Regions from separate parts of the Peribacillus sp. NPDC076916 genome, predicted to be linked through region 3. Evidence: predicted binding sites of a transcription regulator. Region 3 holds the regulator's gene; each other region holds the start of a gene.

Region 1 (10,168 bases), on a different contig from region 3:
AAAAAACTGCGGTAAATCTTTTCTGTAATCCCCCGGCCACTTGCTGCATTCTCGCCATTGATGACCGTGATATGCGGACGATACTTTTCTTTTAACTTAGGAAGGTATTCTTGGATCATGTCACGACCAGGAGACCCCACAACATCTCCAATAAATAGCAATTTCATTGTAAAATCCTTTCTAGATTCACCTAATTATATGAATTATTCAAGTATGTATTGTAACATAATTTGGGGTAATTATAGGAATTACGCTTAACGACTAATTTCGGAAATAGAAAAAACGAAGTGGTTTGCACCACTTCGTCCTTCATTTACAATTATTTGGCGTATTCGACTGCTCTTGTTTCACGGATGACCGTGACTTTTATATGACCTGGGTAATCGAGCTCTTCTTCAATCCTTTTACGGATATCACGTGCGAGTCGATGTGCAGAAAGATCATCGATTTGTTCTGGTTTCACTAGAATCCGCACTTCTCGTCCGGCTTGAATCGCAAAAGATTTTTCCACTCCATCATAGGATTCAGAAATTTCCTCAAGTTTTTCAAGTCTTCTAATGTAATTTTCAAGCGTTTCACTTCTAGCTCCCGGTCTTGCAGCTGATAATGCATCAGCGGCAGCCACAAGCACTGATATGATGGAAGTTGGTTCCGTATCGCCATGATGTGAAGCGATGCTGTTAATGACAGTTGGATGCTCTTTATATTTGGTTGCTAATTCAACGCCAATTTCAACATGACTGCCTTCCACTTCATGATCAATCGCTTTCCCAATATCATGCAATAAACCTGCACGACGGGCAAGAACTTCATCCTCACCAAGCTCAGCGGCCAGTAAACCTGAAAGCTGGGCCACCTCAATTGAATGTTTAAGTACGTTTTGCCCATAACTGGTACGGAACTTCAAACGTCCTAGTATTTTGATGAGATCTGGATGGAGACCGTGAACACCAACTTCAAAAGTTGTTTGTTCACCAATTTCACGAATATGTTCATCTACCTCACGTCTTGCTTTGTCAACCATTTCTTCAATGCGAGCCGGATGGATCCGTCCGTCCTGAACAAGTTTCTCAAGAGCCAAGCGTGCCGTTTCCCGTCTAATTGGATCGAATCCGGATAAAATGACAGCTTCAGGAGTATCATCAATAATAAGGTCAATACCTGTTAGCGTTTCTAACGTCCGGATATTTCGTCCTTCACGTCCGATTATCCGTCCTTTCATTTCATCGTTTGGAAGATTTACTACAGAAACGGTGGTTTCTGCAACATGATCAGCCGCACAACGCTGAATGGCAAGAGAAAGGACTTCTTTTGCTTTTTTATCAGCTTCTTCTTTGGCACGGGTATCACTTTCTTTAATCATAAGCGCTACATCGTGAGCCAGCTCGTTTTCCATTCGGTCGATAATGATTGCTTTAGCTTCTTCACGAGTTAAACCGGAAACACGTTCAAGCTCTGTTTGCTGCTTACGAACCGTCTCGTCCACTTTGCTTTCCATCTCTTCAATATGCTGTTGTCTTTGGTTTAGAGAATCTTCTTTTTTCTCCAAAAGGCTCTCACGTTTGTCTAACGTTTCATCCTTGCGGTCCAGATTCTCTTCTCTTTGCAATAACCGATTTTCTTGTTTTTGTAATTCGTTCCTTCTTTCACGGGCTTCCCGATCCGAATCGGCACGAACTTTATGAATTTCATCTTTTGCTTCCAACAAGGCTTCTTTCTTAAGTGCTTCCGCTTCACGTTTTGCATCCTCAAGGATGTGTTCTGCAGAGCCCTTTGCCCCTGCTATTTTACTCTCAAATTTTGATTTGTGAATAAAATAACCAACAACTGCACCGACGATTAGGCCAAGCAAAGTGAAGATGATTGTCATGGGTTCCATCGTTTCACCTCCCCTTGCTATGAACTTTTTACATAAAATGTTGAACTGTCGGCAAGTACATTGCACATAAATTCAATATACAGCACTTAATTTTCAAAATTTTAGTTTGAAAAATTGTAAAATATACATATTAATTGTATAGTTGAGAATTTTTATTGTCAAGCGTTTGTCCCTTATGTATCAATGTTTATTCAAGTTTTCTTGATAACAACCATCATAATCTACAGCATTCATTATGGAAGAAGTCTGTGAATCTGATTTCAATGCCCTTTAATCCGCTGAAAATTTCGCACTTTTCTCAAAATATACATAAAAGGCCTAAGCGAACAAGCTTAGGCCTTTTTTAAATATCATTAATCAAGCAATTCAAAATGCTCTTCTGGTTCATTTTCTTCTGGCGGTAATTCATGCTCTCCATCGAGGTTATAGTGATCTCTGATTTTCTGAGAAATTTCCTGAGCGATATCCTGATTTTCTTTCAAGAACAGCTTCGCATTTTCGCGCCCTTGTCCGACACGCTCTTCATTGTATGAATACCACGAGCCACTTTTAAGGACGATATCAAGATCTGCACCCATATCGATGATTTCACCTTCCTGTGAAATCCCCTGACCATACATGATGTCAACTTCTGCTTGACGGAATGGTGGAGCAACCTTGTTTTTTACAACTTTGATTTTCGTTTTATTACCGACGATTTCATTACCTTGTTTTAATTGTTCCGCACGGCGCACTTCCAGACGAACAGTTGAATAGAACTTTAACGCCCGGCCTCCCGGAGTCGTTTCCGGATTTCCAAACATAACACCGATTTTTTCACGGACTTGGTTAATGAAAATGGCAATGGTATTTGATTTATTAATGGAACCAGACAGTTTTCTAAGTGCCTGAGACATCATCCGGGCTTGAAGACCCATATGGGAATCTCCCATTTCGCCTTCGATTTCAGCTTTAGGAACAAGTGCTGCCACCGAGTCAATGACAATGATATCCACCGCTCCGCTTCGAACTAACGCTTCAGCGATTTCTAAGGCTTGTTCACCCGTATCAGGCTGTGAAAGCAGTAACTCATCGATATTGACACCAAGTTTTTCTGAATATGCTGGATCTAAAGCATGCTCGGCATCAATGAATGCAGCCGTGCCGCCAGTCTTTTGTACCTCTGCAATAGCATGTAATGCAACAGTCGTTTTACCCGAGCTTTCAGGTCCATATATCTCAATTACACGGCCTCTTGGATATCCGCCCACTCCCAATGCTACGTCCAATGCTAAGGAACCGCTTGAAATCGTTGAAATCCTACGATCAGTCTGTTCCCCAAGTTTCATAATAGAACCTTTACCAAATTGTTTTTCAATTTGTTTTAACGCCATATCTAAAGCCGCTTGACGATCACTCACTCAATTTCCTCCTCTATATTCAAATAATCGGCTGCCCGATTAAAGGTGTACTTACGTTAGCAATTATTTGAGATCAAGGTTTGTACCCTGTCTCAAAACCTATCTTTACTATATACTCTTTTTACAATTTTGCCAAGCAAAAAGTCGAACATTCATTCGTTTTTTTCTTTCGGGATATTCTTTGTAAAAAAGCGTTTTATCTAAAGGAAATCTCCATTTCATTTCACTTACTCCCTAAAAAAAACATTTTCATTGAATTAACTTTTTTCTTTTTTTCCCTATTTTTCAAGAAACAAACTTCTAAAACCAAAATAAAAAGCAGAGCTGTAAAAAGCTCTGCTTATAGCGTTTATAAATCCCTTAATAGGTAATGACAGCCGTATTTCACACTCCGAATACGGTTTTGCGCCCTGCTTCCTGAAAGATTCAACTCCTTGAAATGAGTGTTTCCATCCCGATAGGAAATGCCAATAAATACTGTACCTACAGGCTTGCCTTCTTGTTCATCCGGCCCTGCAACGCCCGTAAAGCTTATGCCTACATCCGCATCGAGCTTGTTCCGGACATTAGAGGCCATTTCCATAGCACACTCACCGCTGACCACTCCATACTCGGATATGGTATCATCACTGACGCCGAGGACATTAGCCTTCGCATCATTCGTATAGCAGACTATTCCGCCTTTGAAAACTTTACCGGCGCCCGGGATGGTTGTCAGCTGTTCTTGGAACATCCCTCCGGTCAAGCTTTCAGCTGCCGAAATTGAAAGCTTGCGGATCGTTAATTCTTTTACAAGTTCCTTTATTAGCGAGGTATTATCACTTCCATAATGGAACTTGCCGACCCTGCTAAGAATTTCTTTTTCCGCTTCTAAAATAAGCTCTTCGCATTTTTCTTTAGATGAGTCTTTAGCGGTGATCCTTAACGTCACTTCCCCTTCGGCTGCCAGCGGGGCAATTGTCGGATTCGTTTGATTGACAAGGAGATCTTCAATCACCGTTTCCAGTTCGGCTTCACCTATACCGTAGAACCGAAGAACCTTGGAATCGATTCGTTCATGCTTTTCCAATTTATTCATGATCTTTTCATAACCATAACTTAAAAACATCGGCTCCATTTCACTTGGCGGCCCAGGTAGAAGCATATATGTAATCCCAGATTTGGACAAGACCATTCCCGGTGCCATCCCATGATCGTTTGCCAACACTTCACTGCCTTCTAAGACGAGGGCCTGCTTTTTGTTGTTTTCCGTCATCGGACGTTCCCTTTTTTGGAAGTAGGCTTCAATGGATTGCAATGCTTCATCATTAAAAACGAGCTTTTTCCCTATATGGCGAGCAATCGTTTCTTTCGTTAAATCATCTTTGGTTGGACCAAGTCCACCGGTAAAGACAATCAAATTTGCCCTTGATTCAGCGATTTCTATAGCTTGTTGTAAACGGCGGTCGTTATCCCCGACCACAGTATGGTAAAAAACGTTGATCCCCATTTCCGCAAACTGCTGCGATAAGAATCTTCCATTAGTATTATTGATTTGCCCTAAAAGAAGCTCTGAGCCCACTGCAATGATTTCTGCATCCATCTTTTCAAAACCACCATTCGTTTTACTTTGAATTAACAAATACTTCTTTGTTTTTTATAAAATAATCCAAACCTGACCAGATTGTAAAGATTAATGCAATCCATAATGCGATATTAGCAAAAGGAAGTGAAATGAGGGCAAATGGAAGGTTATGCAGCAATAAAGCCGATATAGAAACAATTTGTGCCCATGTTTTAATTTTTCCAAGCTGGTTCGCTGCAACCACTTCCCCCGTACCCGCTAACACCAAACGTAATCCGGTGACCGCAAATTCACGACTTATGATCACGATGGCGATCCAAGATTGACCGTACATTAAATCTAGATCAACCAAAACGATTAAGGCAGCCGAAACCAGAAGTTTATCAGCCAATGGATCTAAAAATTTCCCTAAATCAGTAATCATATTATATTTTCTGGCAAAATGGCCATCGATCCAATCCGTAGTGGAAGCGATAATAAAGAGGATGGCTCCAGCCAGATGCGCCACTGGCAAACTGTATTCTCCCCAAGTTAGTGTCCCCCATGAAAAAGGAACGAGCATGATGATTAAAAATACTGGTATTAAACAGATTCTTGCTACTGTAATCTTATTAGGCAGATTCAAAACTTTTACCTCCAAAATTTACGCCTGCCATTTGGGCAATGCGTCTTAGACTAAAATAATGCTTATATGTATAATTTAACTCAAAATCCAATCTTATATGCCGGGTAAACCATTTACTGCAGCCTTACTTTTGTATATATAGAGCAAAAATAGTCATCTATAAGATGACTATTCGGCTTTCGTAAATTGTATCGTAACCAATTGCGTATTCACTTCAGTCGGTGAAATGGAATACTCCAGCTTCTCATCATTCACATAAATCTCAGTTTCATATGCCCTGCCTATATTGATGACAGCTTCTTTCTCATTGGTGAAATCAATTTCCTGGCTCTTGTCCTTGTCGATGGTGCCCTGGAAAAGTAATTTACCTTCACCATTTTTTATGCCTACCCATGGTGAGCCTTTGGAGGTCACCTTTAATTTAAAGGTATCGGTATTTTTTAATTCATACGTACTATTTTTACCGCTGGAACTGGTGACGGCAAGGTTTTGCTCTTTCTTTTCATCCTTGACAACTGCATCATCTTCATTCTTCTTATCAGATGAATCTGATTTTTCTTCATTCTGTTTTTGGTCTGCATTCTCTTCTTCTTTGTTAAACTCTTCACTTTTATTGTATCCCACGGCATCGCTCTGTTTTGGGTCCTTTTTGTCATCGTTATCCGGATTACTCATATAATTCAATACAAGCACCCAAATCAATACGGCCACACCAATGACTAAAACGGCAGCCAAGATCTTCGGTAACATTTCTACAACTTTTGAATTTCCTGCCGGTATGGTTTTCCGGGATTGGACCCTTGAAAGCTGTTCTGGCAATTCCTCGCTATAGACCGATGGTATCTCACTCTTATATTGTTCGAAAATCTCTTCTGAATCCAGTCCGACCGCTTCACAATATTGCTTTATGAATGCCCGTACATAGAACTTCCCAGGCATCATGCTGTAATTTCCCTCTTCAATGCCAATGAGGTAACGTTTTTGAATCTTAGTTAATTCCTGCAAATCATCCAAGCTAAGGCCTTTGGCTTCCCTAGCTTCCTTTAATCGATTACCTAACTCAGTCAAATAAAACACCTGCCATTTTAAAAGTCAAAGGAACCAAAATCCGACCCCGAAAACTGGTCTTTTTGGTCGACAACTTCATATGTTATTTCTTCTTCAGGATTGTTTCGCAATTCAATAATATAATCAAAGTCTTCAAGGGTATACTCAGTATTTTGGACAAAAACATCCGGATGTTCGATTACTTTGACAGCATCAAGCCTCATAATTTCGCGAATCAACTGCCAATGACGTTCATTTGCACGGCGAGTTGAAACAATCCCATCTAAAATGAACAAATTATCATTATTATATTCATCCTCAATTAGCTGACTGCGGATAGTCTGCTTTAAAAGGGTCGATGACACAAACAACCATCTCTTATTAGCACATACACTCGAGGCTACGATAGATTCAGTTTTCCCGACACGTGGCATTCCTCGTATCCCAATCAATTTATGACCTTCCTGTTTAAATAGCTCGGCCAGGAAATCGACAAGCAAGCCTAGTTCATCACGAACAAACCTAAAGGTGTTTTTCTCATCAGCATCGCGCTGAATATAACGTCCATGCCTGACTGCGAGGCGATCACGCAATTTAGGTTCCCTAAGCTTAATGACCTTTATCGTATCCATCGTACGTAGGATTGACTCGAACCTTTCTATATTACGGCTGTCTTTCGCCAACAAAAGTAACCCCCGCCTGCCTTCATCGACCCCGTTGATGGTGATGATATTAATGGAAAGCATACCCAGAAGGGATGATATATCCCCTAATAAACCAGGACGGTTGACTTGAATTTCATATTCAAAATACCATTCTTTATTATCCACGATAACACTCCTTAAGCCTAAAAGTCTTTACCCTCTCAGGGGCAAAAAACTCATCCATCGGAAATTTCAAGGTCTGAACACTTTAATAGTAATTGTCTAGCTTCTATAATATAGCATTTCGTGATAAGTTAAAAGGAAAAACCCTAGAAAAATATTCATTTTTATATAAGGGGATAAATAGGCATCCACTTCAATCCAAAAGGCCCTGTTATTTAATAACAGGGCCTTTTGGATTGATATTTTACTTCGTTCCATTGTTCTCGACTAACCTGACCATGACGCTTGCCATGGCATGCTTTTCTTGATCGTTTGCGACCGACCAAAGATCAGCAAGCACTTTTTCTTGATCATTCTGGGGCTCAACCTGATTAGCCAGGTAATCACCGATTTCGAAAGCCAAGTTGTTAACAGCACTTTCTGACAAACCTTGTTGTTCACCTTGATTTAATCTGTCGCCTAAGAAATTTTTCCATTGATCCCAATTGTCCAGTACAGACATGAATGGTCACCCTTTCCTTCAAAATAGTACATAGATATTTTGTGAAGGAACCGAGAAAATTATACATGTCTAAAAAAAATCATGTGTACCATCCGCCATTTACACCTAAGATTTGCCCGGTTATATAAGACGACTTGTCGGAAAGCAAATAGTATACGGCCTCTGCGACTTCTTTTGAATGGCCCATCCTGCCCATCGGAATATCGCCTTTGATGATTTCCAGGTCTTCCGCACTGAATGATTCGAGCATGGAAGTGGAAATCGCACCGGGGGCAACGGCATTCACCCGGATTCCATTGAGCGATACCTCTTTGCTAAGCGCCTTGATAAAAGCATTTTGACTGCCCTTGACCATAGAATATAACACTTCACAAGATGCACCTGTCTGCCCCCAAATCGATGTGACCGCAACGATGGCAGCCTGTTCTTGGTACATGAGCTTTGGAAGCAGTTCCTTTGTTAATTGGAATGGGCTCGTTACATGCAGCTGGACCATTTCATTAACGATTGTCTCATCCATGTCCGATATAAGCCCATAATAGCTATTGCCACTATTAAGGACGATTGCATGGAGGGCAAAAATATTTTCCGCCAATTTCTTGTATCCATCCGCTGCAGCCAAATCCGCTTGAACCGGAATAAGTTCGACTTGATGAGGCTTCAGCTCTTCAATCAGTTCAAGTATCGCTTCTTCATTGCTGTTATAATGTAAATAAAGTGAGTAATTCTCCTCGGCGAGCTTTATAGCTATTTCCCTGCCGATTCCTCCGCTGGCTCCAGTAATAAGGGCAAAACGTTTCCCCACATTGCCGCCCCCTTTATATTATTTAGGAAGTACCTGGCAGACAGTCATCCGTTGATCGGATATTAAGTCCTCGGCGACCTCCCTGATATCTTCAATCGTTAGTTTTTCCAATACCGATACAACATCGAACAAGTTCATATCATTGAATGCATATCTGGTGAATTGATTCGCTATATATTCCGGCGAGTTCAGGGAGCGAAGGAAAGAACCGATTTTTTTCTTGATTGTCCTTTGCAGGCTTTCTTCATTCAGGCCAGTTCCCGCTTTTGATTTTTGCAGGATACCAAATAAAGACTCCCTCAACTCATCAGGTTTGGCACTGTCCCCGCCAATTAACGCAAACCCAAAACCTTGTTCTTGGGTATAATCATAAGAGAAGGTTTGATCGATCAACCCTTCCTCATATAGCTCCTCATGCAAAGGTGAACTCTTGCCAAATAGCATTTCCAAATATATATTGGTCGCCAATTCCCTTTTCAAAAGCTGTAAACCGGATTGGTGCACATTGATGGCCTTGATGCCCAGCATCACTTTTGGTGTCTGGACATTCATTCTTAAGACTTCCTTATCCTTGGCAACGACTTCCGGCTCTTCGTCAAATTTACGTTCCACTGCAGGTTGTTCGTTGTACCCTTTATTATTTTGATTATCCCTAATCAGTTTCATGGTGCTTTCGACATCTACCGGTCCTACAACGAATAGGAGCATGTTGCTAGGATGGTAAAAAGTATTATAACATTCGTAAAGCATATCCTTCGTAATATCCGCAATCGATTCCACAGTTCCGGCAATATCGATTTTCACTGGGTGTTGATGATACATATTGGCTATCGTCCCGAAATATAATCGCCAGTCTGAATTATCATCATACATATTGATTTCCTGCCCAATGATTCCTTTTTCCTTCTCTACCGTCTTTTCCGAAAAGTAAGGTTCCTGGACAAAGTCAATTAAGGTAGTTAGATTTCTATCGAAATCGGACGTGCTTGAAAATAAATAGGCTGTACGGGTGAAAGAAGTAAAAGCATTTGCAGATGCTCCCTGCTTTGAAAATTGCTGAAAAACATCACCATCTTCCTTTTCAAATAGCTTATGTTCAAGGAAATGGGCAATCCCATCAGGTACTTTAGAGAATTCCGTTCCATTCAATGGTTTAAAATGGTTGTCAATTGAACCATAATTAGTCGTGAAAGTCGCAAATGATTTATTGAACCCACTTTTCGGAAGAATATATACTTCTAGACCATTATCCATTTTTTCATGGAAAAGTTCTTCTTTCAATTGAGTGAATGCTATTTTTTCCATTACCCTTGCACCTCCGCTTCCGTTAGGAAATAAATCGTATCAAGCTGAATTTTTTTACCGACTGCAATGATTTCTTCCTTTGTCGTCCGCTCTGTTTTTGCAAACCAATCGTCGAGCGATATATCCTGCCCGGAAACCACATTATGATATAAAATTTCCACAAGACCTCTCGAAACGTCAATGGTTTCAAGGAGTTGGTTCTTAACGACCGCCT
Region 2 (10,168 bases), on a different contig from region 3:
TGTATTTCACCGATCAAGTCATCTATCTGCCCTTCAATCGGCCGCACTTCCACCGTCGGATCCAGCAATCCGGTAGGACGGATGATCTGCTGAACCATTTCTGGCGTATGTTCGAGTTCATATGGTCCCGGAGTTGCCGAAACGAATATGGATTGATGTACCTTTTTTTCAAATTCCTCAAATCTTAGCGGGCGGTTATCTTTTGCAGAAGGCAGACGGAAGCCATGATCGACGAGCACTTGCTTCCGCGCCTGATCTCCATTGAACATTCCGCGGACTTGCGAAAGGGTTACGTGTGATTCATCCACGACCAATAGGAAGTCCTCTGGAAAGTAATCCATTAAAGTGTATGGTGTCGCACCTGGGGGACGAAGGGTTAAATGGCGGGAATAGTTCTCGATCCCTGAACAAAAGCCCATTTCCCGCATCATTTCCAAATCATAACGGGTCCGCTGCTCCAAGCGCTGTGCTTCAAGGAGTTTTTCATCTTCCCTTAATTCCTTCAATCGCTCTTCCAGTTCCGTTTCGATATTTTGAATGGCTATCCGCATTTTCTCTTCGCGGGTTACGAAGTGGGAAGCCGGGAAAATGGCGATATGTTCCCGTTCACCAGTAATTTCACCAGTCAGGGCATCAACTTCACGGATGCGGTCAATCTCATCTCCGAAAAACTCGACCCGTACGCAATGTTCATCACGTGAAGCCGGGAAAATTTCGACCACGTCGCCGCGAACGCGGAAGGTCCCCCGTTGGAAAGCAATATCATTCCTCTCATATTGAATATCCACGAGTCTGTGCAGCAAGGCATTCCGGTCTATCTCCATGCCTGTCCGGAGGGAAACGACCATCTCCCGGTACTCTTCAGGGGAACCGAGTCCATATATGCACGAAACGCTGGCAATGATGATGACATCTTTCCTTTCGAACAAAGATGAGGTTGCCGAGTGACGCAGTTTATCGATTTCATCATTGATGCTTGCATCTTTTTCGATGAATGTATCCGTGGATGGAACATAAGCCTCTGGCTGGTAGTAATCATAATAGCTAACGAAGTATTCAACGGCATTATTAGGGAAGAACTCTTTGAACTCACTGTAAAGCTGCCCTGCCAACGTTTTATTGTGGGCAATGACAAGAGTCGGTTTATTGATTTTTTGAATCACATTGGAAACGGTGAACGTTTTCCCTGTCCCCGTCGCCCCCAATAACGTCTGCATTTCCTTGCCTTCCTTAATCCCTTCGACCAGCATTTCAATCGCTGCCGGTTGATCTCCTTGAGGAGAGTATTTTGAGACTAACTCAAACTTATCCTTCACCAAGCATAGCCTCCTATTGAAATATTTTTATATGAAAACGGGACATGCCTATATCCCTTCTATTTATTCCGGTTTAATAAAGCATATATACACATTCTACCACATTAGCCTTAAAACAAACCAGCAATAAGCGAACATCCATTCTATTTTTGTTTTATGGACTTCATGATGTGTTGAGGGGAATGACATGTTTGAGTACAAAAAAAGCACCTTTAGTGTCAGGCGCTCTTGGATGTACGTTTCATCATTCTTTTTGATAACCAAAATCCCACTGTCAGGGATAAGGCATCCACGATGATCAATAAGTTTGTATGCGTATAACCTTTATATGCGGAAGCTGTAATCAAGGCAACAGTTAAAACAAGACCCACAACATTGTTATAGGTGACTCTTGAAAATAGCATGACAAGTAGACAAGGAAGGAAAAGGGCAGAAAGAAGTTTAATCATTTTTTCATCTCCTTTATAAGAGAAAAATAGAGTAGTTTCAGTTTAAATGATTATCAAGTTTTTTGCCAATCAATTTCCTACTTGATTTTCAAGCATCATCAGAAGAGCATTCCATACATCCTCCAATTATGCCCATAAAAAAAAGAGGCAAACCCCTTTAAAGGGAAGTTTGCTTCTTTTCAGCACAATCAATATGGATCCGCTTCATGTCCTTTTCTAACGGCGTCCTCAGGGTTATCCGTCCCGCCCAGAGGTTTTGAAGAGTTTGTATGTTCAGAAGCCGCGGCCAGTCCCTCTTTCAATCTGCGGCCATACTCCTCATCGGCCTCTTCGGCAAGAGCTATCATTTTTTCCTGAATGCGCTTGTCGGCAGGAGCCAATGCCGCCACTAAATTGGAAATTAAATCGTCTTTTTCCCAATCCTCGAATTCACGGAATGTTTCACCAGCCTGTTTCGTATTGTTTTGGCGATCGATTGTCTCACGAACAAGTTTCCCTTCCACCATAGGTGTATACTCCTTGCCCGTCTGCTTGGCTTCCTTCAAGCCGCCGACAGTTGATGGTTCGTAGTTGATGTGGGGGCTTTGGCTGCCTCTGCCAACTTCAAATTGCATCTGTCCGCCAGTCTGATTCGTGGCAGTTGGTTTCTTTGGCGCATTAATCGGCAATTGCAGATAATTAGCACCAACACGGTGACGCTGTGTATCGGAATAAGAGAATGTACGGCCCTGTAACATCTTGTCATCAGAAAAGTCCAGTCCATCCACTAGGACACCGGTGCCGAAAGCAGCCTGTTCGACCTCAGTGAAATAGTCTTCAGGGTTTTTATTCAAAACCATCGTACCGACATGGAGCCATGGGAACTCATCTTTCGGCCAGATTTTCGTATCATCCAGCGGATCAAAATCCAACTCAGGATGATCATCATCACTCATGATCTGTACGTTGAGATCCCATTCAGGATAGTCCCCGCGTTCAATCGCTTCATATAGATCCTGTGTGGCATGATTGAAATTCGTAGCTTGAATTTCATTTGCCTCTTGCTGTGTCAGGTTCTTGATCCCTTGTTTCGGTTCCCAATGATACTTGACAAGCACCGCTTTCCCTTCCTCATCCACCCATTTATAAGTATTGACCCCTGACCCTTGCATCATGCGGTAGTTAGCTGGAATGCCCCATGGGGAGAACACAAAGGTAATCATATGGAATGTTTCAGGTGAGCTCGAGCAAAAATCGAAAATCCTCCTGCCGTCCTGAATGTTCGTGACCGGATCGGGTTTGAAGGCATGAATCAAATCCGGGAATTTCATGGCATCACGGATAAAGAAAATTTTCAGGTTATTGCCTACAAGATCCCAGTTTCCATCCTCCGTATAAAATTTAACGGCAAATCCCCTGGGATCACGTAACGTTTCCGGGGACGTCCCTCCATGAATAACAGATGAGAATCTCACGAATACCGGGGTTTTTTTACCTTCTTCCTGAAAAACCTTCGCTCTCGTATATTTTGAAATAGGCTCGTCCCCCGCTTTACCGGTCGGAACGAAATAACCATGTGCACCTGCACCACGGGCGTGCACCACCCGTTCAGGGATACGCTCCCTATCGAAGTGGCTGATCTTTTCCAGGAAATCATAGTTCTCAAGTGTACTAGGTCCTCTGTTTCCCACAGTTCTAAGACTCTGGTTATTCGTTACCGGGTGCCCTTGCCTGTTCGTTAATGTTTCTTTCGATTCATCATTTGTTTTTTTGGATTTATCGGACAAAAATATCCCTCCTCTGTTAATAAAAGCCATAATACTAACATACTTTCCCCTATTCCCTATATTTCACTCTTCAATCTTCAAATTTAATTGAAGTTATTTCAATTTCCCCTATATATCGCTGACCATATGTTTATGCATTAAACAACTGGTGTAAATCATATAATGATATGAAAGCTTTGATGCATTTAGTAGAAACATGGAGGTAGCATACCCATTTTTGTATATGACAGCAGCGCTCCATTATAATGAACTAAGGATAAAAAATCTTAAAAAACGGGGTGCCTTCATTGGACGAATCAATATTAGGAAGACTTGGCAGGACGATGACTGGAAAAACCGGTCGTTGGGTTGTCATTGCTGTATGGATAATTGCAGCAATCGCATTAACCTTCACATTGCCTGCCGTTAATGATCGAACAGCAAATAATACCGCAGACTTGCCCGAAGACTCACCTTCTGTCGTGGCCGATGAACTTATTAAAGAAGAGTTTCCAACATCCTCTGGATTACCTGCCCTCCTTACATGGCATCGGGAAAGTGGACTGACGGAGGCCGACTTGGCTGAAATCCAGTACCTTTCCAAAGAACTGACAGATAACCCATTGACACAGCAATCCTTTTTACCGCCGCTTCATGAAACTCCGTTGCCTGCTCTTCAAGGATCGGTTTCGGAAGATGGAACGACTTTTGTACAGCCACTTTTCTTTAAAGAAAAGACCGAGACAGAAATTCTCGAAAAAAATCTTGAAAGCATTAATGAAGCTGTATCGGAACGCATTGGATCGGACCCATTCAAGGTCCCGACAGATTCAGGTGAACTATCCCTTCGAGTAACAGGCCCTGTAGGGATATCCGTCGATGCAACGGGTTTATTTTCAGGTGCTGATTTCAAATTGCTGTTAGCGACAGTAATACTTGTACTTGTCGTGTTATTACTCATTTACCGCTCTCCTCTTTTAGCCATCATTCCTCTAATCGGAGTGGGCTTCGCCTATATCGTCACGAGCCCGATTCTAGGATTCATGGCAGATCATGGTTGGATTACAGTCGATTCACAGGCAATTTCAATCATGACCGTATTATTATTCGGTGCCGGAACGGATTATTGTCTATTTTTAATTTCTCACTACAGAAGTGAATTAAGGAATCATGAAAGCAAACGGAAAGCCATGATCGCCGCATTTAAAGATTCATCAGGCGCCATTGCGATGAGCGGCCTTACGATCGTCATCTCCCTGCTAACATTGCTTGTAGCCAAATACGGAGCCTACCACCGTTTCGCTGTACCATTCAGCTTGTCCATTTTTATCATGATGCTGGCAGCTTTAACACTTGTACCGGCATTGCTTTCTGTATTCGGAAGGGCTTCCTTCTTCCCGATCGTTCCGCGTACACCTGAAATGGAAGAAGCACGGGCTAAGAAAAAGGGAAAAGCCGTCAAAAAGCATAAAGAAGGCCGCATAGGTAAATGGATTGGTCATATCGTCACGACCAGGCCATGGACTGTCATTCTTACATGCCTGATCGTCTTCAGTGTTTTAGCTGGATATTCTTCACAAATAAAATATTCATATGATATTCTCTCTTCCTTCCCTGAAGATATGAACTCCCGTGAAGGCTATTCTGTCATTTCCGACTCGTATTCACCGGGCGAACTGGCACCAGCCACAGTGGTTATCGATACGGATGGTGAAGATGTCGATTTAGCGCCGGCATTAGAAGAGATGAATATCGTTGAAAGTGTTGCCGATCCAGTCACAAGTAAATCCAATAAAGATCTGCAATCCTATGAGGTCACATTCAACTTGAACCCATATGCTATCGAGGCCATTGATTCCATTCCTGAAATCCGCAAAATGGCGGAGCGAGAATTGAAGGCCGCCAATATATCTTCCGTTGATGAAAAGGTTTGGATTGGCGGGCAAACTGCGACTCAATTCGATAAAAGGGATACTGTAAAATCCGATGAATTCATGATCATCCCGATCATCATCGTCCTGATTTCCTTGCTCCTCTTAGTCTACTTGCGATCTGTGACAGCCATGGTGTATTTAATGGGAACAGTCATTCTCTCATTCTTTGCAGCAATGGGCTTAGGTTGGATAATCCTGCACCATTTCATGGGTGTCGATGCCATAGAGGGTACCATTCCGCTCTATTCTTTCGTATTCCTGGTTGCACTTGGCGAGGATTATAACATTTTCATGGTTTCAAGCATTTGGCGTAAGAAAGAAACAATGCCAATCAAGCAGGCCATTCGAAAAGGCGTTGCCGAAACTAGTGGTGTCATCACTTCCGCCGGAATAATCTTGGCAGCCACTTTTTCCGTTCTAGCCACACTTCCTATTCAAGTATTGGTTCAATTCGGTCTCATTACTGCACTTGGTGTGTTAATGGACACATTCATTGTGCGCCCGTTCCTTGTTCCTGCAATCACCGCCCTACTTGGCCGACTTGCTTTTTGGCCGAGTAAAGTGACCACTCAAGAAGAGAAAGAACATGCCAATCACTAAAGGTGCCAGCTTTACTCTCCTTGGATAAGCAAAAACCCTGTGCACGATAAATGCACAGGGTTTTTCATGTTTTCAAAATTAAGGAAAACTTTCAGTTGACACTATTGATTTCACCTCTTATAATTACATTAAGTTAAGATATCTCAAATTAAAGATATATAAATTCAAGATTAATAATCAGGAGGAATAAACATGACAAATACAAAATGGACCATCGATCCGACTCATAGTGCTATTGAATTTTCCGTAAAACATATGATGATCGCTAAAGTAAAAGGTAGTTTTAATAAGTTTGAAGCAAGCATCCTAGCAAACCCATTGGATCTAACAACTGCAGAAATCGATTTTACCGTTGATGTGGCCAGTATCGACACACGCAATGCAGACCGGGATAATCACTTGCGTTCCGCTGACTTCTTTGATGTAGAAAACAATCCTACTTTAACATTCAAATCAACAAAGATCGTGAAAACGGATGTAGATGAATATGATGTAACTGGAAATGTGACTCTTAATGGAATCACACAAGAAGAAACTTTCAGCATCACCTTCGAAGGCCAAGGGAAAGATCCATGGGGAAATGAAAAAGCAGGATTTAGCGGAAAAGGGAAAGTCAAACGCAGTGATTATGGTCTAACCTATAACGCGGCGTTAGAAACAGGCGGAGTACTGATCGGCGATCAAATCACGCTTACCATCGAAATCGAAGCAGCTAAAGAAGCTTAATGAAAAAGAAAGCGAGCTTGCCTGCAGTTCTTTTAAGTTAGACGTTGATTTCCACTTCAGGCACTCGCTTTCCGCAGGCGGTTCGGGAGCCTCGGCACCTTTGCGCCAAACCTCTTTTGTCTACAAACAGAAGCAGCAGCCATCCCTAGGATGACTGCTGCTTTCTACATTTACCGGATTTACGAATTCCTCGTTTTATATAGTAAATAAATGAAGTATGGTGCCCCGATGCTCGCTGTGAAGACACCAGCCGGTATTTCCAAAGGTGAGAATAAGGTCCGTCCAATTAAATCCGCCACCATAACCAGGATGCCACCAAGCAAAGCTGAAGTGGGCAGTAACACTCCAAAACTCGAACCAACCAGCCTTCTGGCCATGTGGGGTGCCATTAATCCCACAAATCCTATTCCTCCGGCAAATGCCGTGGAACCGCCAATCAAGGCCGTACTGATCATCAATAATGCAAACCGCTGTTTTTGGACATGGCCCCCAAGCCCCGTTGCAAGGTCATCGCCTAGCTCCTGTAAATTAATATTCCTGGCATACAGGAAGGCGATTAACAGGAATAGTATCGTCCATGGTGCCAGTACAGCGATATTATTCCAGGTGGAGTTAGACACTGACCCCGTGATCCAAAGATTGGCCTGGCTCGCTTGATAGACTGGGCCAAGAATCATCATCATCGTAGTGAGTGCCTTCATTAAAGCCATCACCCCAATCCCGATCAACACAAGCCTTATCGGGGGAACTCCATTTTTCCAGGCTAATGAATAAACAAGAAAGGCCACGACCGTCGCCCCAATGAATGCAGCTAACGGCAGCCAATTGATGCTCACCGTCAAAGAATGATTCTTATCGCTAAAAATGGCCAGGAATCCAACGACCGCTACTGTCGCTCCTCCTGTTATCCCCAAGATATCCGGCGAAGCAAGTGGATTTCGAATCATCCCTTGAAGGATCCCTCCAGCTACAGCAAGGCCCATCCCTACCAGCAAGGCAACAATTATTCTAGGCAGGCGGAAAGATTGGATAATAAGCCGATCGCTCTCCGTCCCCCCTCCGATAAAAACCTGGAGGACACTTAACGGATTTATATTCATTTCACCCACTCCAGTACTGATTACAAACACTAGTGAAGTGACTAAAAATAATATAAAAATCACGATCATAGCTTTTCTATCCATCAAGAATGATATTTTTTCATTAAATAAACGAAAGCTCTTATATGACTTCATCGGCCGCTGAACCCCTTTCTAGCAATATAAATAAAGAATGGGGTCCCGATTATGGCTGTCATGACTCCAACCGGAACTTCTCGAGGCATCAGGATATACCTTGATATGACATCGGCCGCAATCAAAAGCACCGCCCCGAAAAGTCCAGAGAAGGGAATCACCCACCGATGATCAATACCTACTATAGAGCGGGTAAGATGCGGAACGACGATACCTATAAAGCCAATCGGACCCGCAACCGCCACTGATCCGCCAGCGAGCAGGATGATTGCCAGTCCCAGGACCAGTTTAAGGAAAACTATATTCAGTCCAAGGCCTTTCGCAACATCTTCACCCATTGATAACACATTCATTTTACCGGACATGATCAAGGCAAGGCCCCATCCTACGACAAGATAAGGCAGGACGGCAACTAAATTGTCTAGACTTCTACCGGAAACGGATCCGGCAAGCCAGAATAGGACTTGATCTAAAAGAGCCTCATTAGAAACAAGAAGACCTTGGGTAAGTGAAGCTACCATGGCCGTCATGGCTGCACCAGCCAATGTCAGCTTCATCGGTGTCAAGCCGCCGCGTCCCATGCTACCAATCATAAATATGCTTATCGTGGCTATGGCCGCCCCTATGAATGAGAGCCATGTGAATACTTGAAGATTACTTATCCCAAACACCGTGACCCCAGTGACAACAGCCAATCCTGCCCCGGCGTTGACCCCGAAGATATCCGGAGAGGCCAGGGGGTTTTTAGTTAGCGTTTGCATCAAAACCCCCGAGATGGCTAAACTTGCACCAATTGCCGAAGCAATCAGGGCACGCGGAAGTCTTACTGATTGAATGACAATGTGTTCATTCGTCCCATTGAAATGGGTAAAAGCATCGATGGCCATTTTCCATGTTGTATCAGTATAACCGTATACAATGCTTGAGCACAGTAAAAACAGCAGCAAAAGAATGGTAATGAACAGCCCCATCCATTTCTGCCATGTATATTTTAATAACATATCCAGTTACCTTTCCAATCACGTTTGTATAGTAATATTTTACTGGTCGTAATGGGATTATGTCAACGAATTTGAGAATCATTTTCATTTATATATTGACAGAAAAGTATATTCATTTTATGATGATGCTGTTAAGTGCGAATGATTATCATTCGCTTAATAATTGGGAGGGATACATAAATGTTTAGATTCAAGTCATTATTAACGATTTTTACAATATTTGCAGTCTTTCTTCTAGCAGCTTGCGGGAATTCGGATGAAAAAGCCGATGGAAATAAAGCTGACGACAAGAAAGAGGATAAAAGCTACACAATTGAGCATGCCATGGGCACTGCCAAGTTGAAAGAAACGCCTAAAAGGGTGGTCGTTTTAACAAATGAAGGTACTGAGGCATTGCTTGCTTTAGGAATTAAACCTGTTGGTGCCGTTCAATCATGGCTTGGCGACCCTTGGTACGACCATATTAAAGATGATATGGATGGGGTCGAAGTTGTTGGTGTTGAACATGAAGTTAACTTAGAAAAAATCGCATCACTGAAGCCTGACTTGATTATCGGAAGCAAGATACGCCAAGAGGCTGTTTATGATAAATTAAATGCGATCGCCCCTACCGTTTTCTCGGAAACGCTAAGAGGAGATTGGAAAGAAAACTTTAAACTTTATGCAAAAGCCTTGAACCTTGAAGAAAAAGGTAACGATGTAATTGCGGAGTTCGATAAAAACACAGAAGATCTTAAAGCTAAATTGGGTGATAAAGTAAATCAAGAAGTATCCATTGTTCGTTTCATGGCTGGAACTACTCGTATTTATTACACTGATTCATTCTCTGGAGTGATTTTCGATCAATTAGGATTTAAACGTGCAGAACAACAGAAGGAACTTTTCACTGCAGATAATAAATTAGGTAACCTTGCCATTGAGGTTGGGAAAGAAGTCATCCCTAAAATGGATGGAGATATTCTCTTCTACTTCACTTACGCTCCTGAAGGGGACAAACAGGCCCTAAGCACAGCAAAAGAATGGACGAATGATCCGCTTTGGAAAAACCTTGATGCAGTCAAAAATGGAAATGCCCATGAGGTTAGCGACGCAACATGGAATACAGCTGGCGGAGTAATTGCAGCTAATAAAATGCTGGACGATATAGAAAAGATTATGCTTG
Region 3 (10,168 bases):
AGCGCTCACATAGAACGAGGAGGACTTTCCTTTCAATTCCAAAACAAAAACCACCTTTACTGAATCATTCAGAAAAAGTGGCTTAAGAAACATAAATGAAAGATAAAACAAAATCTTAAATAAAATCGGTGGAAAAATTCAGTCTAAATGGATCAACTATTTCGATATTATATAAAATTATGAATACAATCTTCCAAGAACATTGATATATCAAGGTTTCATGCTATCTTATTTTGTTTGTTGTTTATTCATGGCGCTCATCATTTGATTAATTTTCTTTTGGGATGGTTTCATACCCATTTGCATCATCATCATTTTCAACATCTGTTCGTTAATTGGCGGATTTTTCTTTAAGTAATCCATCATGTATTTACGAGCGATGAAAAATCCCAGCACTACTCCAGCAATCAATGCCAGTACGCCAACTAGAATGTAAACCCACATACTATTTCCTCCTTCATGTTGTCTAACATCAGTGTACTAGACCAAAGGTTATTATACAATACCCGCTACCGAAAAGTCCCCCATTTAGACAAATTTTCTTTCTTTTATCGGTTTTAACCAACCGTATTTTTCATGTTCAAAATCAATTGCCAGAAAACTCGCTTCATATTTTCGAATACTTTCAAAGAAAGCGGTCTCCGCTTCATAATCTCCTTCAGCTTTAAGAGTAATGGACTCATTTTGAATGATTAGAACGGCTTTACTTGTTCCATTTGTTTTTTCTAAATAGTATTTTCCATTTTGAGTCCAATAATTCATCTTTTTTTGCAAACGTTGTTCAATAGCTACCTGCAATTGGTATATCGGGACTGTTTTGGTGACATATTCGATTTGTTTTTGCAAAATACTCTTCAGTCTGCCCCTTGCTTGAATATACTCCAAAAACAAATTGAAAAATAGCTTTTCTCTTCCATAATAATGATGGGCAAATTCATCTTCGATTAAATAAATTTGATAGGTTCTCATCAGCCAATGCCTCCTAGCTCTCCTATTTTGATCACGAAAACAACTAACCACCAGGACACTCTCCACTATTTTCCACTATTGATGACTTTCCCCTTTAACTGACACAATTAAACGAAATTTATTTATTCTCATTATATATTGACAAACTAAAAAGATATGTTGTTTACTGGAGAAATTTTCTTCTTTTTTTGTCGAATGGAAGATTTCCTTTCGAATTGGAACACATTCAATTTAAAATAGGATTGCTTTTAGTAAAAAAAACTGACACCAATACATTTGGTGTCAGTTCCCATTACTATTATTTAATCATTTCCTTAACTCGAGCAACTACATTTTCTACAGTGAAACCGAATTCCTCCATGATTTTACCGCCAGGTGCAGAAGCTCCAAAATGATTGATGGCCAATATTTCACCCTCATCACCTGCATAACGATCCCAGCCAAATGGTGAAGCCACTTCGATAGCTAGACGTTTTTTCACTGCCGGATTTATTACGCTTTGTTTATATTCTTTAGATTGAGTTTCAAATCGATCCCATGATGGCATACTGATTACCGAAACATCAATTCCTTCGTTCGCTAAAGCTTTCTGTGCTTCCACAGCCAAGTTCACTTCGGAACCAGTCGCAAGAAGTAATGCATCAGCTACTTCTTTCTTAGAAGCAGAGATGATGTAAGCACCTTTTGAAACACCTTCATACGCAGTTTCGGAAGTGTCTTTTATTGTTGGCAATCCTTGACGAGTCAGTACAAGTGCAGTTGGTTTATTTGTAGACTCCATTGCCACTTTCCAGGCTGCTGCCGTTTCATTGCCATCAGCTGGACGTATTACCCCTAGGTTAGGCATTGCACGCAATGATGCTAATTGTTCGATTGGCTCATGAGTAGGTCCGTCTTCCCCTACAGCAATGCTATCATGAGTGAACACATAGTTTACCGGCAGTCCCATTAGTGCTGCCATTCTTATGGCTGGACGTAGATAATCAGAGAATACAAAGAATGTTCCTCCGTATACTTTTAAACCACCATGAAGTGCCATTCCATTTAAAGCCGCACCCATAGCAAATTCACGTACACCGAACCATATATTACGCCCACTGTAATTACCAGGTAAGAAATCTGTCTCACCTTTGATGGCAGTATTATTCGATCCAGCTAAATCTGCAGAACCGCCAATGAAGCTAGGTACCTTTTTGGCAATTGCATTTAGTACTTCCCCACTTGAAGCACGGGAAGCTAATGTCTTACCTTCTTCGTAGACCGGAATTTCCTGATCCCATTCAGCAGGCAGTTCACCTTTGATGGCAAGCTCCAATTGCTCTGCTAACTCAGGATGCGCTTCTTTGTAATTTTTAAACAACTCATTCCAAGCTTCTTCTTTTTGAGCGCCTGCATCAACAACAGCTTCATTGAAATGTGAATACACTTCCTCCGGAACATGGAAGTCCTCTTCGAATGTCCATTTATATGCTTCTTTTGTCAATTTCAGCTCATCTGCACCAAGCGGAGCTCCGTGAACAGCAGATTTACCTGAACGGTTTGGTGAACCGTAACCAATAACCGTTTTCACTTCGATTAATGTTGGGCGTGCATCGTCAGTTTTCGCTTCTTCAATCGCTTTGGCGATTTCCTGAAGATCGTTCCCATCCTCAACGCGAATATATTGCCATCCATAAGATTTGAAGCGGTCTGCTACGCTTTCACTAAATGATTGACTTAAGTCTCCGTCAAGTGAAATATCATTAGAATCATATAAAACAACAAGTCTTCCGAGTTGTAGATGTCCAGCTAATGAAGCCGCTTCTGCAGAAACACCTTCCATTAAATCCCCATCTCCACAAATGCTATATGTATAATGATCGACCACATTATAAGAATCGCGGTTATAGCTTTCTGCCAAGTGACGTTCTGCCATTGCCATTCCGACTGCCATTGCGATACCTTGTCCAAGCGGCCCAGTAGTTGCATCTACACCAGCCGTATGTCCGTATTCAGGATGCCCTGGAGTTTTACTGCCCCATTGGCGGAAGCTTTTCAAATCATCGATAGATAAGCCATAGCCGGATAGATGAAGAAGGCTGTATAACAGCATAGACCCATGACCAGCAGAAAGAACAAAGCGGTCTCTATTAAACCATTCTGGATTTTTCGGGTTATGGTTCATATATTCGGTCCATAGTTTATACGCCATCGGCGCTGCACCCATTGGCATACCTGGATGGCCAGAATTAGCCTTTTCAATTGCATCAATCGATAATGTACGAATTGTATTAATAGAAAGTGCATCTAATTTATCTAACATATCGTAAAAACATCCCTTCCTGTAATGTACCTCTTTATATTATAGTGACAAGCTTAATATCACAACTAAAATCACTATTTACTGCCTCAATATTACAATTTTCTAGAAATAAGAGAAGCCCCCTATTTAGATTAAACTAAATAGGAGAATACATACATGAATGCACTCTCTTTTTACTCCTAAATGCTAATAGAATCTTCAAATGGATGTTCCATCAGAAGAATCCAAGCATTATTAATGTAAGTTTCTTTTTTCTTTTATATTTTTTATCTTTTGAGGAGTTACGTCATTACCTTCTGGATCGACGACTTTCACATGCTCCAACGTATTGGTCATGGACTTTCTGAATGTTTCCAAATACTCACTTCTCAATTGGGTTTGCTCTTTCGCCTCAACTTCCGTCAAACCTTCAGCCTTTGCCTTTTTAGAAAGTTCATTAATACGGGCTAATTTTTCTTTTGATAACATAATTTCGCTCCTTCATAATCTGCGGATATTGTCATGGTATTAAAAAAATAGCGAAATTACAAGTTCTATGATTGACTTTCCAGTGTATTCAATTGATGTTCGAGAAAACGCCTGTTCACTGTAGCCTTAGATACATTGTATCCAAAGCCCCTCAAAGTTGCTGCGATCTCTGCAAATGTCAATCCATTGGCCCGAAGTTTAATGATTTCTTCTATAGGAATCTCCTTACGGTCCCTTCCGGTGGAATTCCTTTGATTCTGAAGGTTTTTTTGAGGTCGATACCCCTTTTCAACGGCCCTTATCATCCCGCGCTTTATTTTTAGATTATGTAGTTTCCTTTGATATTCTTCTACAATTCCGACAATCTGGATGACCATCGCATCCGAATCCGATAGCTCAAGTTCGCCATCGTGTGAGAGCGTATAAATTTTCACATCTTCTTTAAGGATGACATGGAAAAGGGCTATTTTGGCATTCCCTCTTCCCAGCCTCGTTTCGTCCTGGATTAATAGTACTTCAGCTTCTTTGGTTTTAAATAGTTCGAGCATGTCAAAAATGCCATCCCTATTCAACTCATAACCACTAGCCTGTTCTTTTATTATGGAAATGACTTCAACATCCATCTTTTCTGCCAATTTGACTAATTCATCTTCCTGCCTTGCCAATGATGTTTCCTGTGACTCTTTTTCTGTGCTGACCCTACAATAGATTACCGCTTTCATAATACCCTACCTTCACTGCTTACTGGTCACTGGCCAAATTCTGGACAAGTTCTTCCCCTTTAACCGGTATGACGATGACTTGACCAGGTTTAATCGAATCTGCCCTTACTCCATTATGCTCTTCTATCCAACCAATGAATTCTTTTTTTGTCAAATTTGCTTCTTCATATTCTTCGGCAATTCCCCATAGGGTGTCACCTTCACTTACTTCTATAGAAAGGAAATCATTTTTTTGATCATTGTTCAATGTACAAGAGAATAAAATTGAAAAGATAAATACTGATCCCGCTAATAGAATCGTATAAATATAATTTTTGTATAATTTTTTCATAAATATCCCTCCAAAGCGAATGTTCGTTCGTATGTTATGACCAAATTATAATACGAACGTTTGTTTCAGTCAACAACAAAATTCGAACTTATGTTTGTATAGAGTTGGGGGCCATGCTATAATATAGCAAAGAACATTGGGGAAGAGGTGCACTAATGACTAAACTATCAAAACGGCAGCAAGATATTCTTGATTTCATTAAAGAAGAGGTTCGCCAAAAAGGGTATCCACCTTCCGTACGGGAGATTGGCGAAGCAGTGGGACTTGCATCAAGTTCAACAGTACACGGACATTTATCCCGCCTGGAAAGTAAAGGCCTGATCAGACGTGACCCAACCAAGCCAAGGGCCATTGAAATAATGAATTCGGAGGAAGCGAACAATATTCCAAAAGCCAATGTCGTGAACGTTCCGTTACTTGGAAAAGTAACAGCGGGCATGCCTATAACGGCCATCGAGAACATAGAAGAATACTTTCCGCTTCCCGAAAGCATGGTTCCGCATGATGATCATGTATTCATGTTGGAAATCATGGGTGAAAGTATGATCGAAGCTGGAATTCATGATGGAGACTATGTCATCGTGAAACAACAAAGCAATGCCAATAATGGAGATATCGTCGTGGCCATGACGGAAGATGATGAAGCCACTGTAAAACGATTCTTTAAGGAACCGGATTACATAAGGCTTCAGCCCGAGAACTCAAATATGGAACCAATTATTTTACGAGATGTTTCGATACTTGGAAAAGTAATAGGCTTATATAGACAAATACACTAAAAGCGCTAACCGCGCTTTTTTTTTGTTTGTTTAATTTATGTCCCGAATTCTCTCAATATGCATATGGAAGAGTAGGTTTTAATATATTTTTTAATAGAATCTATTCTCATGTGAATATTACATCTTTTGGAAAGAAACTCATTCAAAAAAAGGAGAGTGTTGAAATACCGTTGCCAGTTAAAAATTCCATTTCATTCTTAATATTTGGTTCACTTTAATAAGGTAAAGATCGCCCAAGCCATTTCACTATTGAATCTGTACTATTGTAGAACATATGCTTTACAAGAGCAGAGACTGAATCCCTTTTTTTGACAATTAAGACTTCCATTCCATGACGTCCCGTTTACGTATAGATTGGCAAGATCTCGAAGACTTTCTTCCCAAGATGGGTATTTCCTGAATTTGTTCCATACTTGAACGGGTACAGCGGTGAGGTATTCGATTGTTTGGATAATGTCAGACTCGCCCTTAAAGTCACCTTTTGTACCGAATATATTTTTTCCTTGACTTGCTAATAAGCTTGTCCCATATCCACTCTCCAAGCAAGCTTATGCAATAACAACAATGGTAAAATATTAATTCCTTTTGAATTTTCTGGGCATAAGGAGCATTCTCCTTAATAAATGTTTCCTTGCTCATTAGATCTTCGCATTAATAGACGTTTTTTACTGTTTATCTTCATTGTCGGCTCTTTCCGAGTTGTTTTAAACCATTCCCGCGGCCAACCAGAAAAAGCCGTCAATCCATATAATTATATGGATTGACGGCTTTAAAATTGAACTCTGAAAATCTTCAAAACCTGGTTGCATAACCTTTTATATATTAGTTTTAAATATGAATTTTTTTATTATAGTATAAAGCCTTGATAAAAAGTAAAAATTAATTTTGAAAACTTCTATTTAAGGTGGTGAAATTATGGACTTCCCAACCATCCATACAAACTTTTGGGATGCAGTAATAGCCATTCCTATCATCATGATTCTTACTCAACTAATTAAGGTCATGTTTCATATTCGCCCAAAATTCATCCCTACCATCGCTTTGGGTCTTGGCTTGTTCATTTCCATTTTCATCAGTCATCGTCATCACTTGGTTGCAGGGATTTTCATGGGCTGGTTTTATGGCTATGCAAGCATTGGCAATTATGCTGCACTTAAAACAGGTATTTTGTCTTATAGAGAATCTTATCAAAAGACAGATTAAACCCGTTGTCTCGTTTCAATTCATCAATCTCTTGTATTGCCACGAGCCCGAGTGGCTTCTATCCCCATCGAACATCCGTTAAATTAAAATCTAAATTAACAATTACGACCTTAACTTTGGCTGAATCACAAAAACTCTCATGTTAACCATACCATTATACATTACCCACAAAATACCTTTTCAATTAACAAAAGGTATTAATTGGTAAAAAGGAAGTTCGGAATGCACTTATCCCGAACTATGATTTTTAATAAAAAACTGAATGTTCTTTTAGAAAAAAACGTACCCAAACTGACTTTCCTTCGAATTTGATACCTTCTCAATAAGATGGCATTTCACTATTTCTCGATATAGACCGAACGAACCAGAGTCCGGGTTCTTTCAGTGCCATCCACATTTTTTTCCTTGACATCAATAGTTACATTATAGACACCTGACTTAGGCACTTCTGGAAGGGTGCCAGTAAAATTTTCGGTCTCCAGTACCTTAATTGAGCTTTTCCCACTAATTTCATTACCGGTTTCATCTACTAAGCGAACCAAAAAAGTTGTGCTGTTTGGCGTTTTTTTATCATTCATTGGATTCTTTATTAAAAATTTTGCATCTTTTTCCTTAACTTTTCCGGCCATACTTAATGTAATGGGATTCTTTTCGTTAAATTGAGCTGTGAACAGGTAGGCGTCTTTTGGCGATTTACTCTTCATTCGCACCTTCCAGTCACCGATTTCGAGGTTGTTTCTATTGAATGTCTGGATGGTTGCACCATTAAAAAAGGAAGTTTCATTTTGGGCTGAATCAACCATTAAGGAAGGTGAATATTTTTTATTTGATGGAGAAATCAATTCAACCTCGACATCATCTGAGGCTGTATATATGGTTATATTACCCGGGGCTGATTCATTTACATGGAAACTTTGTTCAATCCAAACATGTTGTTTCAGGGCATCACCCATAACGGTTTGAGCAAGTGCGGTTGTAATGACATCATCTTCAACTCGTTCTTTATAATTGACATTAAATCCAGGAATCCCAGCGGTGGTAGCACTCCTTAAATAGGGTTCAATTCTTGAAAATACAGCTGAACCGACTCGGATATTGTCGTGATCAAAGTTTGGATCCGTAAATAAATGTGTTGCGTAAGGTATTTTTGTACTCCAAACATTTACTAGACCATCATTTTCCCCATATGAAGATAAATATTGTCCACCCATTGATAAAGCTGAAAGAACCGGGCCTCTGTTCATACCTGCCACAGTGAAATACATGTTTTTACGAGAGTTAACATGGTTATCCGTGACAGAACGAAATTCCGCCATTTTACCAACTTGTAAAGAATAAGTTCCATCATCTTTTTGACCTAATAGGGAACCAAGCCAGCCCGCATACCAGCTATAAGCCAAATCAGCAAGGTATGAACCATGATGAGGGGAAGCTAAAGTGATCACCCTTCCAACATATTGGTGTGCTCCATAGTGTACTAGAGCCGCTTGGGTGTCTGTCCCCCCTTTGCTGTGAGCTATAATATTTACTTTTTCGCCCCCGAAATGGTTACTGATTTGTGAAAGCATTTGAGCTAAAAGCCTTCCGTTATCATATTGGCTCGCTGATCCATTTCCAGCCGAATCATGAAGCTGAACAAAAACCGTTTGGTAGCCTGCTTCATACGCCTTGGTATACATATCATTGATCCCATGATATTCAGTTTCACCGTACCAGCTGGTTGAACTGCTGTTTCTCCCTTGTACAAACACGATCGGTGGTTTCTCTTTGTCAAGATTGGGAGGAATGCTTCCAAGAAACCAATCCCCTGGACTGAAGGTTTCGGAGGGCGGCTTCAATTTCCCTGCTGAGGAAATGCCTGGCTTAGCCATAATTAATATCGTTAGAATGAGGACAAGAAAAACGACATAATTGAATACATTCCTTTTCAATTGTTATCTCCTCCAAATGGTATTTTTTCGAACTCATCCTTTTATCAATGCCCCCCCTTCCCAGGACTTCCATAGCCTTCATTATTATATAATTGTACTTTTGCATACCATTACCTGCCATCCTCATAAAGATGGGAGAAATAAACTAGAAGAAGTTCATTAAAAATGGAGATAAAGTATGAAGATTCGCTTTCAATTCATTTAGGTTTGCAGTCTTTTTCATTTTATGAATACGAACTTACGGAGGAAATTGGAATGCCCCAAGTTCACAAGCATGAAAACAAGCCTTTATCCTGCAAAGGATAAAGGCTTGTTCATCCATATTAACTTTTCCTTCGAATTTGCCATTGTCCAATTGCTCCTAATCATGGTGTTTTGAAAATCCGTCCTATACATTAAGTAAATAAAAGTGTTTCACAGCAATTGGCTGTCATTCAGTGGGATCTCAATTTCAATCGTCAATTTTATATTTCAGCATACAGCCTTTTTATTAAGGAACATCAAGAAGTTTGGATTTTTATTCCTTAAAAATACTTCCTCCTCTTCCTCCTGCATACGCGTATTTCATCCTGAGAACCGAATCAATAATTTCAATGAAAATCCAATTTGACAACACCGTCGTGTACGATAATATCCTCAATGGCCTCCCCACGAAATACCTTCCAATATAATATGTGCTAACGGCAGCAGCCCCTACTGCAACTTCCCTTTCCACCTTGTTCACCTTCTTTCCATCATTCCTTGAATCTTCTCCCACGGAAGTTAGGATTGTATTGATTGGACTTTACATTGCGAATGGTCGGTCTGTTGAAGAAACGCTGGTACACTTGAACTATCAACTACATTTGAAGTGTAGGTGAGGGTCAAAAAAAATGATCTCGTCGATTGAGAATCCTACACATTCAGCAAATAAATAAGCCTTATCGATTCGCAAAGGAATCTTATATTGCTCATAGTCAATGTAAGTCCTCTTGGCCATCTTCAGCACTTTAGCCATTTCATCTTGAGTCAATCCTTTATACTTCCTCGCTTGTTTAAGTGTGAATTTAATGTTTGTCATATCTTTGTCACCACCTGTCTAAAAAAATAATACCACACTTGAAGTATAGTTTCCAACAACTTTTCGCAAAATTCACGCTCTTTAAGTTTACTCACTTTCACTCATAGTGTATATTCAAGTAAGAGGTGAAGAAATATGCACATTGGTGAACGGATTAAAATGTTAAGAAAAGAAAGAAAAATGACACAAGAAGATTTGGCAAATATTTTAAAAGTGGCCCCAACAGCAGTATCAGCCTGGGAATCCGGAAGGAATAAACCTTTAATGGATAAATTGAGCATGATGTCCACATGCTTTGAAATACCGCTATCCCACCTGATTGAAGGAGCACCTGCCGTTAGAAATAATCCTGGAATGGAATTCCTAAATGAAAAGAATGTAAGATTAATTGGTGTTTACGGAA

What was found. The regulator LexA, encoded in region 3, represses DNA repair genes until DNA is damaged. The targets are predictions, from matches to a motif close to CGAACATATGTTCG.
Region 1: recA (recombinase RecA) is a predicted target of LexA. The motif match lies at 3,425-3,438, and genes of this name have one in related genera.
Region 2: uvrB (excinuclease ABC subunit UvrB) is a predicted target of LexA. The motif match lies at 1,448-1,461, and genes of this name have one in related genera.

The regions. Positions count from the first base shown of each region.
Region 1 is NZ_JBNNIU010000001.1:31,075-41,242, forward strand. Features, by position in the region: gene ACQKFG_RS00165 (TIGR00282 family metallophosphoesterase) at 1-167, opposite strand, end outside; gene rny (ribonuclease Y) at 320-1,879, opposite strand; gene recA (recombinase RecA) at 2,233-3,279, opposite strand; gene ACQKFG_RS00180 (competence/damage-inducible protein A) at 3,629-4,861, opposite strand; gene pgsA (CDP-diacylglycerol--glycerol-3-phosphate 3-phosphatidyltransferase) at 4,884-5,468, opposite strand; gene ACQKFG_RS00190 (helix-turn-helix domain-containing protein) at 5,637-6,545, opposite strand; gene ACQKFG_RS00195 (DUF3388 domain-containing protein) at 6,554-7,345, opposite strand; gene ACQKFG_RS00200 (DUF3243 domain-containing protein) at 7,587-7,844, opposite strand; gene ymfI (elongation factor P 5-aminopentanone reductase) at 7,924-8,649, opposite strand; gene yfmH (EF-P 5-aminopentanol modification-associated protein YfmH) at 8,668-9,954, opposite strand; gene yfmF (EF-P 5-aminopentanol modification-associated protein YfmF) at 9,954-10,168, opposite strand, start outside.
Region 2 is NZ_JBNNIU010000004.1:255,662-265,829, forward strand. Features, by position in the region: gene uvrB (excinuclease ABC subunit UvrB) at 1-1,316, opposite strand, end outside; gene ACQKFG_RS14920 (CsbA family protein) at 1,535-1,765, opposite strand; gene ACQKFG_RS14925 (catalase) at 1,954-3,561, opposite strand; gene ACQKFG_RS14930 (MMPL family transporter) at 3,819-6,044, shown strand; gene ACQKFG_RS14935 (YceI family protein) at 6,237-6,770, shown strand; gene ACQKFG_RS14940 (FecCD family ABC transporter permease) at 6,950-8,005, opposite strand; gene ACQKFG_RS14945 (FecCD family ABC transporter permease) at 8,002-9,006, opposite strand; gene ACQKFG_RS14950 (ABC transporter substrate-binding protein) at 9,187-10,168, shown strand, end outside.
Region 3 is NZ_JBNNIU010000009.1:36,875-47,042, forward strand. Features, by position in the region: gene ACQKFG_RS21055 (YneF family protein) at 229-444, opposite strand; gene sirA (sporulation inhibitor of replication protein SirA) at 529-969, opposite strand; gene tkt (transketolase) at 1,268-3,271, opposite strand; gene ACQKFG_RS21070 (DUF896 domain-containing protein) at 3,506-3,739, opposite strand; gene ACQKFG_RS21075 (YneB family resolvase-like protein) at 3,805-4,461, opposite strand; gene yneA (cell division suppressor protein YneA) at 4,481-4,792, opposite strand; gene lexA (transcriptional repressor LexA) at 4,948-5,571, shown strand; gene ACQKFG_RS21090 (glucosaminidase domain-containing protein) at 5,832-6,113, opposite strand; gene ACQKFG_RS21095 (hypothetical protein) at 6,487-6,774, shown strand; gene ACQKFG_RS21100 (esterase/lipase family protein) at 7,113-8,645, opposite strand; gene ACQKFG_RS21105 (hypothetical protein) at 9,223-9,420, opposite strand; gene ACQKFG_RS21110 (helix-turn-helix transcriptional regulator) at 9,541-9,765, opposite strand; gene ACQKFG_RS21115 (LexA family protein) at 9,901-10,168, shown strand, end outside.